Regions from separate parts of the Pseudomonas sp. FBCC-B545 genome, predicted to be linked through region 2. Evidence: riboswitches for the same ligand, from Rfam matches in the RefSeq annotation. Region 2 holds a riboswitch; each other region holds the start of a gene.

Region 1 (5,415 bases), 1.7 Mb from region 2:
TCTACTTGGGCGATAACCAGTTTATTCACTCCAGCAGCCGCCGCAGTGGTGGTGTCCGGGTCGATAACCTGGGTGACAGCTACTGGAGCAAAACCTTCATCGAAGCCAAGCGCGCACTAGCAATGGCCCCGACTACGGTTACCGCTAGTAAGTAAAGTTAAAGTGATACTTGAAGTTTGACGTGTAAGCGCTAGAATCCCTGGACATTGTTGTCATCCGTTCGCGCGAGCTTTGCTTGCGCGTTCTGGTTTTCAACGTTCGGCAGCGAAAGCCGCATCCAGACCAGGATTGTTCTGCACATGTCGACCTCGGCCCGCCTGATTCTTATTGTTTGCGTCGCGCTGCTCAGCGCCTGCGCGAGCCGCCCACCGCCGCCCGCGCCTGTAGCGGTCAAGCCCAAGCCGGTGTTCAACTACGCCACCCAAAATTTCTCGCCTGCTGCCGAAGATGTGCTCTTCCGCGCCTTGGGCCTGGTTGGCACGCCCTACCGCTGGGGCGGCAACACGCCGGACTCGGGCTTTGATTGCAGCGGCCTGATTGGCTTTGTATTCCGCGACGCCGCCGGTATCTCCCTGCCGCGCACTACCCGCGAATTGATCGTGATGCGTGCCCAGGACGTCAGCGAGCAGAACCTGCAAACCGGTGATCTGCTGTTCTTCGCCACAGGTGGTGGTTCGCGGGTCAGCCATGCAGGGATTTATGTCGGGGAAGGGCGCTTTGTGCATGCGCCGCAAACCGGCGGTACGGTGAAGCTCGATACGCTATCCAAAGCGTATTGGCAGAATGCCTATCTGAGCGCAAAGCGAGTGCTGCCCGGGAATCTGGCACGCAACCCTTAAGTCGTACATAGATCCAAATGTGGGAGGGGGCTTGCTCCCGATAGCGGTGTAACCGTCAGCACATACTCAGCTGACAGGCCGCTATCGGGAGCAAGTCGAATCGTCGCACCGCCCCTCCCACATTGTTTTTGTGGTGTTTTTGAGATGGGTTACTTGGCTGCCGAAACCCGCCAAACCTTATTCCCCACATCATCGGCCACCAACAAATCCCCCTGCTGATCAATCACCACGCCGACCGGCCGACCCATGGCTTTCTCATCGCTGTTGAGAAACCCCGTCAGCACATCCACCGGCTGTCCTTTTGGCTGGCCCCCTTCAAACGGCACGAAAATCACCTTGTAGCCACTGTGCGGCTTGCGATTCCATGAGCCATGCTGACCGATAAACGCGCCGTTGCTGAACTGCGCGGGCAGTTTATTGCCCTCGGCGAATGTCAGCCCCAGTGAGGCGGTATGAGGGCCTACCGCGTAGTCCGGTGCGATGGCCTTGGCGACCTGATCAGGGTTTTGCGGCGTGACACGCACATCCACATGCTGGCCGTAATAGCTGAAGGGCCAGCCATAAAACCCGCCATCCTTGACTGAGGTGATGTAGTCGGGCACCAGGTCACTGCCGATTTCATCGCGTTCATTGACTGCCGTCCACAGCTTGCCACTCTGCGGTTCCCAGGCCATGCCGTTAGGGTTGCGCAGCCCGGAGGCGAAAATGCGGTGCTTGCCGGTGGCGCGGTCGACTTCCCAGATCGCGGCGCGTCCCTGCTCTGCCTCCAGGCCGTTTTCGGCGACGTTGCTGTTGGAGCCGACGCTCACATACAGCTTGCTGCCATCCTTGCTGGCCACCACGTTTTTCGTCCAGTGGTGGTTCAAAGGCCCGCCCGGTAAGTCCACGACCCTAGTGCCCTGGGCTTTGATCGCGGTTTCGCCCGGCTGATAGGGGAAGCGCAGCAACTTATCCGAGTCCGCCACATACAGGTCGTTGCCGACCAGTGTCATGCCAAAGGGCGAATTGAGATTCTCCAGGAACACCGTGCGGGTTTCGGCCACACCATCGTGATCGGCATCGCGCAGCAACGTAATGCGGTTCGGGCTCGGCACGCCGGCACCGGCACGGCCCATGACTTTTTCCATTACCCAGCCACGCACCCCTTTGGAATCGTCCGGCTTGGGTGGTGCATTGGTCTCGGCCACCAGCACGTCGCCGTTGGGCAGCACGTAGAGCCAGCGCGGGTGATCCAGGCCCTCGGCGAACGCGGCAACCTGAGTGCCGGCAGCGGCGGTGGGTTTGGCGCCCTCCGGCCAGCCAATGGCCGGGGCGATATTGACGGTGGGGACCAGGGTCTTGTTCGGCTCCGGCAGCTTGGGCGCAGGCCCGGTGCCGTCGGAGACCTGCAAGGTAGAGCTTTCACCGCAGGCGGTGAGGCCACCGGCGAGCATGATCAGTAAGGCGAGTCGGGTTTTATGCATGGTTTTCTCCTTGATACCTGTAAGGGTAGAGAAGCAGGGTGTACGGATGGTTCAAGTACCAGGCCAGCTTTAATTGACGCTCCACCCCCAACCCACTAACCTTCGCGGCTTGTTCCAGGTGCTCTGTGGCGTGCGCGTCGGCAGAGTGAAACAGGGAAGCCGGTGAGTGAGCGCACTTGTACACAGTGTTGCCGCGATTCCGGCGCTGCCCCCGCAACGGTAAATGAGTCAAGACGGTGCTGTTTGCCACTGTATCGCCCGCGATATGGGAAGGCGCGCCCTCGGCTGCTTCGATAAGACGCGCCACTCATGAGTCCGGAGACCGGCCTTGAACATTCAACAGCATCACGGTGGGCGATGCTTGGCTGTCTGTTTTTTCTTTTTTCCTGCCCGCCGTTTTTTGTCCAGCCCCAACGGAGAGCTGCCATGACCGATTCCCCCGACCGCGACGAACGCCACTTGGCGCGCATGCTGCGCAAAAAAGCCGTGATCGACGAGCGCATCGCCAATTCACCGAATGAGTGCGGCCTGTTGCTGGTATTGACCGGCAATGGCAAAGGCAAGAGCAGCTCGGCCTTCGGCATGCTGGCCCGCGCCATGGGCCATGGCATGCAGTGCGGTGTGGTGCAGTTCATCAAAGGCCGCAACAGCACTGGCGAAGAGCTGTTCTTCCGACGCTTTCCCGAGCAGGTGCGCTTCCATGTGATGGGCGAAGGCTTCACTTGGGAAACCCAGGACCGCCAGCGCGACATTGCCGCCGCCGAGGCGGCCTGGGCCGTGTCCCGTGCGATGTTGCAAGACGCCTCTATCGGCCTGGTGGTGCTGGACGAGCTGAACATTGCCCTCAAGCACGGCTATCTGGACCTGGACCAGGTACTCAGCGACCTGCAATCGCGCCCGCCGATGCAGCATGTGGTGGTCACGGGCCGCGGCGCCAAGCCCGAACTGATTGAAATGGCCGACACCGTCACCGAAATGGGCATGCTCAAGCACGCGTTCCAGGCCGGTATCAAGGCCCAGAAAGGCGTCGAACTTTGAATCAGCCTCGTCATTGCCCGGCCGTATTGATCGCCGCTCCGGCGTCCGGCCAGGGCAAAACCACCGTCACCGCCGCGCTGGCGCGTTTGCATCGCAACCTGGGACGCAAGGTACGCGTGTTCAAATGCGGGCCGGACTTTCTCGACCCGATGATCCACGAGCGCGCCAGCGGTGCGCCGGTGTATCAACTGGACATGTGGATGGTCGGTGAGCAGGAAAGTCGCCGTCTGCTCTGGGAAGCGGCAGGGGAGGCCGACCTGATCCTGATTGAAGGCGTGATGGGCTTGTTCGACGGCACGCCCTCCAGCGCCGACCTGGCGCGGCACTTCGGCGTGCCGGTACTGGGCGTGATCGATGGCACCGCCATGGCCCAGACCTTTGGCGCCCTGGCCCTGGGCCTGGCACGTTATCAACCCGACCTGCCGTTTGCTGGCGTGCTGGCCAACCGCGTCGGTACTTTGCGTCATGCCCAGTTGCTCGAAGGCAGCCTCACCGAGGGCTTGCGCTGGTACGGCGCGTTGTCCCGAGAGACCGGCATCGAATTGCCCAGCCGCCACCTGGGCCTGGTGCAAGCCAGTGAATTGAATGACCTCGATGTGCGCCTGGACGCCGCCGCCCAGGCCTTGGGCAGCAGTTGTGAAGTGGCCCTGCCGCCGCCCGTGACCTTTGCCGCGCCCGCAGTGATCGAGGCCGAGCCGTTGCTCGCCGGCGTGCGCATCGCCGTGGCCCGTGACGAAGCCTTTGCCTTTACCTACGGCGCCAGCCTTGACCTGTTACGGGTGATGGGCGCTGAGCTGAGCTTTTTCTCACCGATCCATGATCGCCAATTGCCGGAAGCTGACAGTCTGTATCTGCCCGGCGGGTATCCGGAATTGCACCACCAGGCCCTGTCGGCCAATGTCCCGATGCTGGAGGCCATCCGTGCGCATCACGCCGCCGGTAAACCGCTGCTTGCTGAATGTGGCGGCATGCTCTACCTGCTCGATTCGCTCACCGATGTGCACGGTTCTCGTGCTGAACTGGTGGGCCTGCTACAGGGCGATGCGGTGATGCAAAAGAAACTTGCAGCCCTGGCTCTGCAAAGCGTCGAACTGCCGGAAGGTGTCCTGCGTGGCCACACCTACCACCATTCCCTGACCAACACCGAATGGGCGCCGATTGCCCGCGGCCTGAGCCCCAACGGTGGGCGCGGTGCCGAAGCGGTGTACCGCCAAGGGCGGATGACCGCGTCCTACGTGCACTTTTATTTCCCGTCCAATCCTGGCGCGGTGGCCGCGTTGTTCGCGCCAGACCTTGAGACCGTTATCGCAGGCAAGCCAGCTCCCACAGTTGACCGAGTTGAAACCCAATCCAATGTGGGAGGGGGCTTGCCCCCGATGAGGCCATGACTGACAACGCCTTCCCCGAAGCCGACCGCCAGGCCGTCTACCGCGCCATCGCCGAACGCCGCGACATGCGCCACTTCACCGGCGGCAGCGTCGCCCCGGAACTGTTGCACCGCCTGCTCCAGGCCGCGCACCAGGCACCCAGTGTAGGTCTGATGCAGCCATGGCGTTTTATCCGCATCAGCGACCGCCCGTTGCGCAGCCAGATCCAGCAGTTGGTGGAAGAAGAGCGCGTGCGCACCGCGCAGGCCCTGGGCGAGCGCTCCGATGAGTTCATGAAGCTCAAAGTCGAAGGCATCAACGACTGCGCCGAGGTATTGGTGGCCGCACTGATGGATGATCGCGAGCGCCATATCTTCGGGCGCCGCACCCTGCCGGAAATGGACATGGCGTCTCTATCCTGTGCCATCCAGAACCTGTGGCTGGCGGCGCGAGTGGAGGGCCTGGGCATGGGCTGGGTGTCGCTGTTCGAACCCCAGGCGTTGGCCGAACTGCTGGGTCTGCCACCCGGCGCGAAACCCCTGGCCGTACTGTGCTTGGGGCCGGTGGCTGAGTTCTATCCGGCACCGATGTTGCAGCTTGAAGGCTGGACCGAGCCGCGACCGCTGAGTGACATGCTGTATGAAAACAAGTGGGGAGTGAGTCAATGAGTGTGGCCTTGCTGTGTGTCGCTGCGGTGGCGCTGGATGC
Region 2 (5,415 bases):
TGTGGCGGTTGTAACCCAGAACAGCTTGACCAGGTTCGCCCGATAGCCGCCTTACAAACGTCAAGGCGCCAATACCGGCGTTTTTCAACAAGACCGAAATGTCGATTTTGTCGGTGCCACTCTCAAAGTCCATGATCAGGTCAGGATTTTCCAACGTGGAATCGCTGGCGTGGTCATAAGCAAAGGTATCCGCCCCCCCTGCCCCCCTCAGCCAATCGGCGCCCGCTGCCCCCTTGAGCACATTGTCCGCATCGTTCCCGATGATCGCATCATGACCAGAACCGCCGATTGCGTTTTCAACCGTAACGCCTTTGGCAATAGAAACATTCCCCCGTAACCCTCCAACATCGGAATAGGATTCAGCGTTGAGGTTGACGGTCTGGTTTTGGCGATATCTGGAAAAATCCAATGTGTCGTTACCTCCACCGTCCCACACGCAGAATAATGCCGTATTCCTGGGATGATCGAGTTGATAATAGTCTCGACCCGAATTGGAGTTAAAACCGTAGGTGGTGTCTGAATTACGTGTTCTATAGTTGGCACCATATACCCGCTGGGCAGCAGCAATATCACCCATCAATGGTGCAGCAGAGTACCTTCCCTTAAGGTTCTGACCACTTAAGTTGGCATCGAAGTAGCTCATGACAGTATGGCCACGAGTATCCTGGGCATAGACGGCGTCGCGATAGTAACTGGGGTAGGTGGAATCGCCGCTATTGTCATAGTCCGCTGGATGCAAAAGCCCCAGTCCATGCCCTATTTCATGGGTAAGCGTATATCGGCCGTGATTGTTAAGTGCAGGCGCAGCATTCGTGCCAAAACGGGGATTCATGAGGACTTTACCGTCTCCACCTGGCAATTGGGCGAATGCAACCCGGGGCACCTCACTGTTGGAAAAAGCCAGGTGCCCTTCCCCACGGCCAGTACGCTCTTCGAAAGACACGTTCGCCACATCGGCCCAGGACTGCATGGACAGTCTGGCCTGGCTTTTCTGGGTGGCATTGAACGCAGTCTCCCCTTGTCCGTGGGTATCGAATGTATAGGAGACTTGCGTGACGCCATCACCATTGCTGTCATTCCATTTCCGGCCGTCCCGGGTGAGGTGCTGGGCGATCTGGTCCACGGTAAAAACCGGCTTATCAAGACCCGGTATTGGCCTCAAATGCGGGTCGAACTTACGCAACGTGGGATCGGAAGAGCTGTTTTGTTGAGCCTCTACGGACGGGTTATAGGAGCGTTGCACGCTGTTGGTTATCTGCACAATGGGCACCATCAATTTTGACTATTCAAGGGAGACAAAACCACAACCACGAGCATCAGTAGGGAGAAACGCAAAAAGCGTTCCCGGACAGCTTGCCCAACGATTCAACGCCTGCATCACTCTAAATAACCAAGCTACGAATGGAGCATTAGTTCACTGAACATACCGCCTCAACAACCTATTGAAAAGTAAGTAAAAGCCCGAACAACCCACTTACACCCATACAATATATTTTTATATTTCGGCAACAGAAAGAATAACCTTTCTTCCTTTTGAAACATGTAAAAGCTCATGTTCCGCTGCATTCGCTAACGACAAGTAAATAAAGATTGTGGACGCGTACAGGGCCACCTCTCTCGTTGCCTTGGCAGCGCATTCCGCCATTTGACGTAATCGCTCGCCGCATGCTCTCCTACACATCTTGTTTCGGGTGCCCTTCACAGGGTGAAACGGGAAACCGGTGCGCCATAGACCTATGGCAAGTCCGGTGCTGCCCCCGCAACGGTAAGCGAGCGAAGCGTCAAATCCACTGTGCTGTGCATGGGAAGGAGACGCTTATCAGGTGGAACTCTTCCAAGAGCCGCCCCTCGCAAGCCCGGAGACCGGCCCGAAAAAATCAGATAACAAACCCGCGGTGGGCGGGCGCTGTTCAAAACCCTGCGTGCCCTGGCTCGCGTGGTTTGCATGCGCTCGTTTCACCCTGACACCTGATAGGGACGCGCCATGTCGATCACCACCAGCACCTCGCACTCCGCCAGCAGCACTGCCACCTTGAGCCAACGCCTGACCGCCGCAATCGGTGCGTCGATCCTTGGCGCGTGCCTGGTGTATTTCGCCGGTTTCTCCCATATCGAGGCGGTGCACAACGCGGCCCACGATACCCGCCACAGCGCTGCGTTTCCGTGCCACTGAGAGCTGCCGACATGATCAAACGCATTGCCCGGACCGCAGGGTTCACCGGCTTGTTCGCCGCCCTGCTGCTGACCCTGCTGCAAAGCTTGTGGGTTGCACCGTTGATTTTGCAGGCGGAGACCTATGAAAAGCCGCCGGCAACCACCGAAGTCACCCATGAGCATGCCAGCGCCGCTGCGCACACCCACGACGCCGAAGCCTGGGAGCCGGAAGATGGCTGGCAGCGGGTGCTCTCCACCACCGGTGGCAACCTGGTGGTTGCCGTTGGATTTGCACTGATGCTCGCCGGCCTGTACACCCTGCGTGCACCGACCCGCACCGGCCATGGCTTGCTGTGGGGCCTGGCGGGTTACGCGACCTTCGTGCTGGCGCCCACCCTGGGCCTGCCACCGGAATTGCCGGGTACGGCAGCGGCTGACCTGGCGCTGCGCCAGAGCTGGTGGATCGGCACCGCCGCCGCTACCGCCGCCGGTATTGCGCTAATCGTGTTCGGCCGCAACTGGCTGTTGAAAGTGCTGGGCGTGGCGATCCTTGCCGTGCCCCACGTAATCGGCGCACCGCAGCCGCAGGTGCACTCGATGCTGGCCCCGGAGGCTCTCGAGGCACAATTCCAGATTGCCTCGCAATTGACCAACGTGGCGTTCTGGCTGGCCCTTGGCCTGATCAGCGCCTGGTTATTCCGCCGCCACCGCGACGATCGATACTCGGCATGATCCTGGTGGTCGGCCTGGGGTGCCAGCGCGGTTGTGATGTTCACGCCCTTCTGGACCTGTTTGACGCCGCCCTCGCCGAGCGCGGCATTGAACGCCAGCGTATCACCGCCCTGGCCAGCCTTGATCGCAAGCAGGATGAGCCCGGTTTATTGGCCCTCGCTCACCAGCTGGGCCTACCGCTACAGTGCTTCAATGCCGAACAACTGGCCGGTTATGAACAGCGCTTGAGCCATAAGTCAGCGGTCGCTTTTGCCCATGTCGGCTGTTATGGCGTGGCCGAAAGCGCTGCCCTGGCCATGGCCGAACACCTCTCTGGCAACCCTGCCCGTCTGCTGATTACCCGCAGGAAAACCAACCAGGCCACCTTTGCATTAGCCTGCGCCGGTTAAAATCCCGATAATTGCCGTTATCGATCATGAATAATCTTCATGCTCACCCGTTTTCAACAGGAATTTCCCATGACCGTCTACTTCATCGGCGCAGGCCCCGGCGACCCGGAACTGATCACCGTCAAGGGCCAGCGGCTGATCCGCAGTTGCCCGGTGATCATCTACGCCGGCTCGCTGGTGCCCGCGGCGGTGCTGGAGGGCCATCAGGCGCAACAGCTGGTCAACAGCGCCGAACTGCACCTGGAGCAGATCATCGACTTGATCAAGACCGCCCATGGACAAGGCCAGGATGTGGCACGCGTGCACTCCGGCGACCCAAGCCTGTATGGGGCGATTGGCGAGCAGATCCGTCACTTGCGTGAGCTGGGCATTCCCTTCCAGATCATTCCCGGGGTCACGGCCATAGCCGCTTGCGCGGCGCTGCTGGAAACCGAGCTGACCCTGCCGGACATTGCCCAGAGCGTGATCCTGACCCGCTATGCCGATAAAACCAGCATGCCTGCCGGCGAGAATTTCGACAGCCTGGCCCGGCACGGCACGACCATGGCGATTCACCTGGGGGTCAATCATCTGGAGAAGATCGTCGCCGAGTTACTGCCGCACTATGGCGCCGATTGCCCGATAGCCGTGGTACACCGTGCAACCTGGCCGGATCAGGATTGGGCGGTGGGCACCTTGGCGGATATTGCCGAAAAGGTCGCGGCCAAGGGGTTCCGGCGTACGGCGTTGATTGTGGTGGGCCGGGTGCTGGCCAATGACACTTTCAGCGAGTCGTCACTGTATCGGGCGGGACATGCGCACCTGTACAGACCTTGATTTTTTACTTCACAAAATCAAACCAACCCGTTGATTTAAATGAATAAACATAGAACAGAATGTGGGAGGGGGCTTGCCCCCGATGGCGGCCTTAGAGCCGACCGGGGTCTTGGTTTTAGACCGAGTACATATCCATTGTTTAGGTAACGGCGACTATTGGTTCCGCTCTTACAGCGGGTCACTTTTGAAAAGAGCCCAAAAGTAACCAAAAGGCTCTTGCCCCACCACTCGGCACCTCGCCTAGGCTCGGTGTGCCCGTAATCCGACATGGATTTGGGGGGCCGCCGCCACGCGCCATCCATGGCGCGGGGCGGCTAAACCGGCATCCCTGCCGGTTTACCCCCCAAATCCCTGTCGAATTCCGGCCAGCGTGGTTTAACGGGGCGCCCAAGATCAAAAGCAAGATCAAGAGCGGCTCGCTGCGCATCGTGGTTACCGTTGGCTGTTCCACAGTTGTGTAGATACCCATGGCTATCGCGGGCAAGCCCCTCCAACACTTAATCCTTATTATTAGATAGATATCATAAGCCAATGAATTTTAAGCAAAAAAAACGGCGCTCACGGGGCGCCGTTTTTTCTTCGCAGTGAACACCTTACTCAGTAGTAGGCATTTTCTTTCTGCGTGTGGTCAGTCACATCACGTACGCCCTTGAGCTCCGGAATGCGCTCAAGCAAAGTGCGCTCGATGCCTTCACGCAGGGTCACGTCTGCCTGGCCGCAGCCCTGGCAGCCGCCGCCGAATTTCAATACGGCGATGCCGTCATCCACTACGTCGATCAAGCTCACCTGGCCGCCATGGCTGGCCAGCCCTGGGTTGATCTCGGTTTGCAGGTAGTAGTTGATGCGCTCGTTGACCGGGCTATCAGCGTTGACGTTCGGCACCTTGGCGTTGGGGGCCTTGATGGTCAACTGGCCGCCCATGCGATCGGTGGCGTAGTCGACCACGGCGTCATCGAGGAAGGCTTCGCTGAAGGCATCGATGTAGGCGGTGAAGCTTTTCAGCCCAAGGGCGGTGTCTTCAGGTTTCTCTTCACCCGGCTTGCAGTAGGCGATGCACGTCTCGGCGTACTGGGTACCGGGCTGGGTGATAAAGACGCGGATACCAATACCCGGGGTGTTCTGCTTGGACAGCAGGTCAGCCAGGTAATCATGGGCGGCGTCGGTAATGGTTATGGCAGTCATGGAAACTCCTCACAGGCTTGCCGGCAGTTTACGCCAAATCATTACAGAGGTACAAAGTCCTAGTATTTTTGTCGGGAAATAATTGCCTGGTCCTCGACAGCCAGCCAACGCTTGAGCGGGCGATAGGTTGCCCTCTCCAGCC
Region 3 (5,415 bases), 1.4 Mb from region 2:
GCCGGCGTCACCGATCAGATGACCTCGTTCAGACAGGAACTGTTCGGCCCCGTGGCGTCGATCATCACCGCCCGCGATGCCGAGCATGCTGTGGCCCTGGCCAATGACAGCGAGTTTGGCCTCACCGCCAGCATCTTCACCACCGACTCAGCCAAGGCCCGCGATATTGCCGAGCAACTGGACACCGGCGGGATATTCGTCAACGCGTTCAGCGTGTCAGACCCTCGGGTGGCGTTTGGCGGTGTGAAGAAAAGCGGGTTCGGCCGCGAGCTGTCGCACTTCGGCGTACGCGAGTTCTGCAATGCGCAGACAGTGTGGCTGGATCGCAAATAGCCAGACAGGGGCGACTGCGCAGCAACCCCAGTCGTGCATCAACTGCGGATGTGCCGTCGCACGCATTGCACCAACCCTTCCAACGCCTGCGACTTCACCGGCGCGAGCACACAGACCGTGTGCTCACGCTCGCCCTCCGCCACTGTCAGGGTGTAGTGCACTCGGTCGGGGTTACCGGCTTCGGGCACGGTGCTTTGTGGCAACTGAAAAAAATCCGAAGCTTCGATCAGTTGCCGCAATTCCTGCTGGTCCGGCTCGGGTAGCTTCTCCAGCTCTACCGTACGCGGCTTGGCCAGCCCCGGAAAAAACGCCGGCCCACCGCTTTCCTTGATTGAGATTCGCATGGCTGTTCCTCGCCGCCCAAGCGGCTGGTCAAACATTGATGCCCACGGCTTTCCACCCCTCCTTGACCGCTTTCTGTTCATCCTTGTTCGCGCCGTAAAGACCCCCGGCCACATCATAGGTAATACGCGCAAAACGCAGGAACCCCGAGTTCGGTCGCAGCCGCGCATCCCGCAGTGCGTCATACCAGATGCGCCCTGCACGCTCCCAGGCGAACCCGCCAATCTTGGTCGCCACCTGATAGAACGCGTGGTTGGGAATGCCGGAATTGATATGCACCCCGCCATTGTCCTCGTATGTCTGTACAAAATCATCCATGTGACCCGGCTGCGGGTCCTTGCCCAGCAGCTTGTCATCAAACGCAGTGCCTGGGGCTTTCATCGAGCGCAGAGCGGTGCCCTTGATCTTCTTGGTGAACAACCCTTTGCCGATCAACCAATCAGCCTCCTCGGCGGTTTGCTTCAACGCATACTGCTTGATCAGTGAACCGAACACGTCGGACAGCGACTCGTTCAACGCGCCGGACTGGTTGAAGTACATCAGCTTGGCCTCATCCTCGGTAACGCCATGGGCCAACTCATGGCCAATCACGTCGAGCGCCACGGTGAAGCGATTGAATAACTGCTGGTCACCGTCGCCGAAGACCATCTGGGTCGAATTCCAGAACGCGTTGTTATAGTCCTGGCCGAAGTGCACCGTGGCGTCCAGGGCCATGCCGGCATCGTCGATGGAATTGCGGTCGAATACCTGGTCGAAAAAATCGAAGGTCGCGCCCAAGCCTTCATAGGCTTCGTCCACCGCGGCATCGCCACTGGCCGGTTGCCCTTCGCCGCGGATCAGCTTGCCAGGCAGGCTGTCGGTGTTTTCAGCGCTGTAGATCGAGCGCTGTTTCTCGGCGCCCATGGCCAACGCCATGCGGGCTGGGCCCTTGGCGGGTACCGCGACCATGCGCAACGAGCGGAACGTGCTGTCCTTGGCGCGAGTGCGTAATGCGACTTCCCGTTGGGCTTTATCCCCGTGGCGGGCGATCTGGTCGAGCATATAGGGTGGGATCAGACAGAAAATCGGGTTGCGCGGCTGGCGAACACACATAAGCTGGCTCCTTTTTGGCGTGTGATGAACGTCCGGTAGCGGTTTCAGGATAGCCCTGTGTTCGCCACCTGGGCCAAATTGTCATGAGTTTGTGTTGCAGTGGTGTTTATCCGAGGCCCATAAGGAACATGCCCATGCCCGCCCGCACAGCCAAAATCGACCTTTCCCACCGCCCCAGGCTTTCCGACCTGCGCCCATTGGTCGCGCTCAGCCCCACCCTGCTGGAAGCCAGAACCGCGACACCGCGCGTCACCGCGGCCAAGGACCTCAAAAACCGCGATGGCTATGCCCATGATTTCCTCAGCGACTTCGTGGTGCCATGGCCCACGGTCGGCGAGCCACTGTCGAGCGACGTGCAACCCAAGCGCCTGGACTACACGCATTTCTCCATCACTATGTCGCGTTCCCGACGACTGGCGCTCTACGTGGGGGTGAATATCGACGGCTCAAAGCATGTGGACATCACGCGCAGCAACGACACTTGGGCCTACGATGGTCGCCTGCCCCTGGATGCGCAGGTAGGTGAAGACCTCTACGCCAGCAATGGCCTGGACCGCGGCCACCTGGTGCGGCGCCAGGACCCCAACTGGGGCGAGGAGGCCAACACCGCCAACTTCGACACCTTCCATTTCACCAACTGCTCGCCGCAAATGAGCGGCTTCAACCAGAAGACCTGGCTGGAACTCGAAGACTACATTCTTGACAACACCCAACGCTGGAAAGCCCGGGCCACGGTGTTTACCGGCCCGGTATTCGCCGATGACGACCGACTTTATCGTGGGGTGAAAATCCCCAAGGCGTTCTGGAAAGTTGTGGCCTACCTCGGCGACGATGGCAAACCCTCCGCCAGCGCCTACATGATCGACCAAAGCCGTGAGCTGGGGCAGCTCGACCTGGTGTTCGGCCAGCTTCGCACCTACCAGCGCAGCGTGATCCAGATCGAGCAACTGACCGGCATCCGCTTCGCCAACCTGGCCGACTATGACGGGTTCAGCAATGAAGAACGTGCGACAGGTACGCGGATTGAAGCGCTGATCCGCGGCCCCCAAGACATACGACTCTGAGAGCGGCCCATTGTAGGAGCGAGCTTGCTCGCGAAGCACCTGAGAGCGCTGCGGCGTATCAGGTTTCCCGCGTTATCGTTGACGACCTTCGCGAGCAAGCTCGCTCCTACAGGGGGTGATCGCTTACCATACCGCCGCCGGTTCCCGTATGGGACTAATAGGGAATTCGAAACGCCGCCCGCGACGTCAATCGAAACTGCCCCCGCAACTGTAGGTGCCGAGCCTGCTCCCCACTGCCACTGGACCCTGTCCGGGAAGGCGGGAGCGAGGCGACGACGCATCAGTCAGGAGACCTGCCGGCCCAGCAAAACCACTAACCGGCGGGGTGTCCGGGAAGGACATCCTTGCCTGCCCGATCGGCAGCGTTCGAGGCTGTATTTCCGAGCCGTACCGCCCCTGCTGCACTCGGAGATCACCCCATGCTGCCACGCGTTACCGCCCTGATCGCAGGCTTGGGTGCCTGTGCAATGGCCCAGGCCACGCCCACCCATTACCCGCTGACCCTGGAAAACTGCGGCAGTACCCTGACCTTCCAGCACGCGCCTGCACGCAGCGTAACCATCGGCCAGGCCGCCACCGAGATGCTCTACGCCTTGGGCGTGGGCGATAAAGTGGTTGGCACTTCGCTGTGGTTCAACAACGTGTTGGCGCAGTACAAGGCACAGGACGCCACCATCGAGCGCCTGGCCAACAACGAGCCGAGCTTCGAAGCGGTGATCGCCAAGCGCCCGCAACTGGTGGCCGCCGAGCTGGAATGGGTGGTGGGGCCACAAGGCGTGGTCGGCACCCGCGAGCAATTCCATGAGCTGCAGATCCCCACCTACCTGCTGCCCTCGGACTGCGAAGGCAAGGACAACCTGGTAGGTGCCGACGGCACGCGGCTGGAGCCGTTCCGCATCGACACGATTTATAAAAGCATCCGCCAACTGGCGCAGATTTTCGACGTCCAGGATCGCGGCCAGCAGCTCAACGACGAACTACAGGCGCGCCTGGCCAAGTCCATCGCCACCGCGCAAGGCAAAGGCTTGAAGCAAGCCAGCGCGCTGGTGTGGTTCTCCAGCGCCGAAATGGCCAGCGATCCGTACGTGGCCGGGCACAAGGGTATTCCGCAGTTCATGTTGCAAACCCTCGGCCTGCGCAATGTGGTGCAGTCCGATGAAGAATGGCCCGCCGTCGGCTGGGAAACCATTGCCAAGGCCAACCCGACGTTCCTGGTGATCGCACGCATGGATCGGCGCCGCTACCCCGCCGACGACCACGAGAAGAAACTCGCCTTCCTGCGCAACGACCCGGTGACCCGCAACATGGACGCGGTGAAAAACAACCGCATCATCATCCTCGATGCCCTGGCGCTGCAGGCCAGCCTGCGCACCTTCGATGGCCTGGAACAACTGGCCGCCGCCATCGACGGCTACGACCTGCCGAAATGATACGGACCCTGCTCGCCCTCACACTGCTGTTGCTCGCCCTGCTCGCCGGCGTGGCCATCGGCGAGACCGCCATCTCGCCACAGGTGGTGCTCAAGGTGCTCGCCAACAAGCTGTGGGCCGCGGGCTTCGTGCTCGACCCCATCGATGAAGGCGTGGTGTGGAACTACCGCCTGACCCGCGCCCTGGTGGCCGCTGCCTGCGGTGCGGGGTTGGCGACCTGTGGCGTGATCCTGCAATCGTTGCTGCGTAACCCGCTGGCTGATCCTTACTTGCTCGGCATCAGTGCCGGCGCGTCGACCGGCGCGGTCCTGGTCGCCTTGATTGGTGTGGGCGGCGGGCTGGTGTCGCTGTCGGCGGGGGCATTTGTAGGGGCAATGGCAGCGTTTGCGCTGGTGATCCTGCTGGCGCGGGCCAGTGGCTCGTCCAGCGGCACCGGGCAGATCATCCTCGCGGGCATCGCCGGCTCGCAATTGTTCAATGCCTTGACCGCGTTCCTGATCACCAAGTCAGCCAGCTCCGAGCAAGCCCGCGGCATTATGTTCTGGCTGCTGGGCAACCTCAGCGGCGTGCGCTGGCCGTCGGTGTGGCTGGCGGTGCCGGTGGCGATCGTTGGGCTGGCGGTGTGCCTGTGGCATCGTCGCGCATTGGATGCCTTTACCTTCGGCAGCGACTCGGCGGCGTCCCTGGGCATCCCGGTGCGTCGCGTGCAGTTTGTGCTGGTGGCCTGCGCTGCGCTGGTGACGGCGGTGATGGTGTCCATCGTTGGCTCCATCGGTTTTGTCGGCCTGGTGATTCCCCATGCGGTGCGCCTGCTGCTGGGCACCGGGCATTCGCGGTTGCTGCCGGCGAGCGCTCTTGGCGGCGCGTTGTTCTTGATTGCGGCCGATGTGCTGTCGCGCACCTTGATCAAGGGCCAGGTGATTCCCGTCGGTGTGGTCACGGCGTTGGTGGGCGCACCGGTGTTTGCGCTGATCCTGATTGGCCGCAGGAACGCGCGATGAGTGTGCTCAGTTGCACCGGCCTGGGTTTCAAGGTGCGTGACGCTGAGTTGCTGCGCGATGTTCACCTGGACGTGCAGCAAGGGGAAACCCTCGGCATCGTCGGGCCCAACGGCTCGGGCAAATCCACCCTGCTCAAATTGCTCGCCGGCTTAC

What was found. A riboswitch is a leader RNA that binds a small molecule or an ion and turns the genes downstream of it on or off. The one in region 2 is predicted to bind cobalamin.
Region 1: linked by a shared signal. The riboswitch ahead of cobO (cob(I)yrinic acid a,c-diamide adenosyltransferase) and the one ahead of NMB39_RS16285 (CbtB domain-containing protein) in region 2 are both predicted to bind cobalamin.
Region 3: linked by a shared signal. The riboswitch ahead of NMB39_RS09785 (ABC transporter substrate-binding protein) and the one ahead of NMB39_RS16285 (CbtB domain-containing protein) in region 2 are both predicted to bind cobalamin.

Annotation. Positions count from the first base shown of each region.
Region 1 is NZ_CP101441.1:1,789,722-1,795,136, forward strand. Features, by position in the region: gene NMB39_RS08345 (C40 family peptidase) at 1-155, shown strand, start outside; gene NMB39_RS08350 (C40 family peptidase) at 300-839, shown strand; gene NMB39_RS08355 (PQQ-dependent sugar dehydrogenase) at 989-2,302, opposite strand; cobalamin riboswitch at 2,402-2,647, shown strand; gene cobO (cob(I)yrinic acid a,c-diamide adenosyltransferase) at 2,729-3,340, shown strand; gene NMB39_RS08365 (cobyrinic acid a,c-diamide synthase CobB) at 3,337-4,728, shown strand; gene bluB (5,6-dimethylbenzimidazole synthase) at 4,725-5,375, shown strand; gene cbiB (adenosylcobinamide-phosphate synthase CbiB) at 5,372-5,415, shown strand, end outside.
Region 2 is NZ_CP101441.1:3,498,848-3,504,262, forward strand. Features, by position in the region: gene NMB39_RS16280 (M10 family metallopeptidase C-terminal domain-containing protein) at 1-1,261, opposite strand, end outside; cobalamin riboswitch at 1,673-1,886, shown strand; gene NMB39_RS16285 (CbtB domain-containing protein) at 1,985-2,173, shown strand; gene NMB39_RS16290 (CbtA family protein) at 2,185-2,886, shown strand; gene NMB39_RS16295 (cobalamin biosynthesis protein) at 2,883-3,275, shown strand; gene cobM (precorrin-4 C(11)-methyltransferase) at 3,345-4,091, shown strand; gene nfuA (Fe-S biogenesis protein NfuA) at 4,689-5,273, opposite strand; gene NMB39_RS16310 (acyltransferase family protein) at 5,333-5,415, opposite strand, start outside.
Region 3 is NZ_CP101441.1:2,107,492-2,112,906, reverse strand. Features, by position in the region: gene NMB39_RS09810 (aldehyde dehydrogenase family protein) at 1-333, shown strand, start outside; gene NMB39_RS09805 (protealysin inhibitor emfourin) at 372-677, opposite strand; gene NMB39_RS09800 (M4 family metallopeptidase) at 706-1,767, opposite strand; gene NMB39_RS09795 (DNA/RNA non-specific endonuclease) at 1,902-2,831, shown strand; partial or broken gene NMB39_RS09790 (outer membrane lipoprotein carrier protein LolA) at 2,840-2,929, opposite strand; cobalamin riboswitch at 2,953-3,146, shown strand; gene NMB39_RS09785 (ABC transporter substrate-binding protein) at 3,251-4,261, shown strand; gene NMB39_RS09780 (FecCD family ABC transporter permease) at 4,258-5,262, shown strand; gene NMB39_RS09775 (ABC transporter ATP-binding protein) at 5,259-5,415, shown strand, end outside.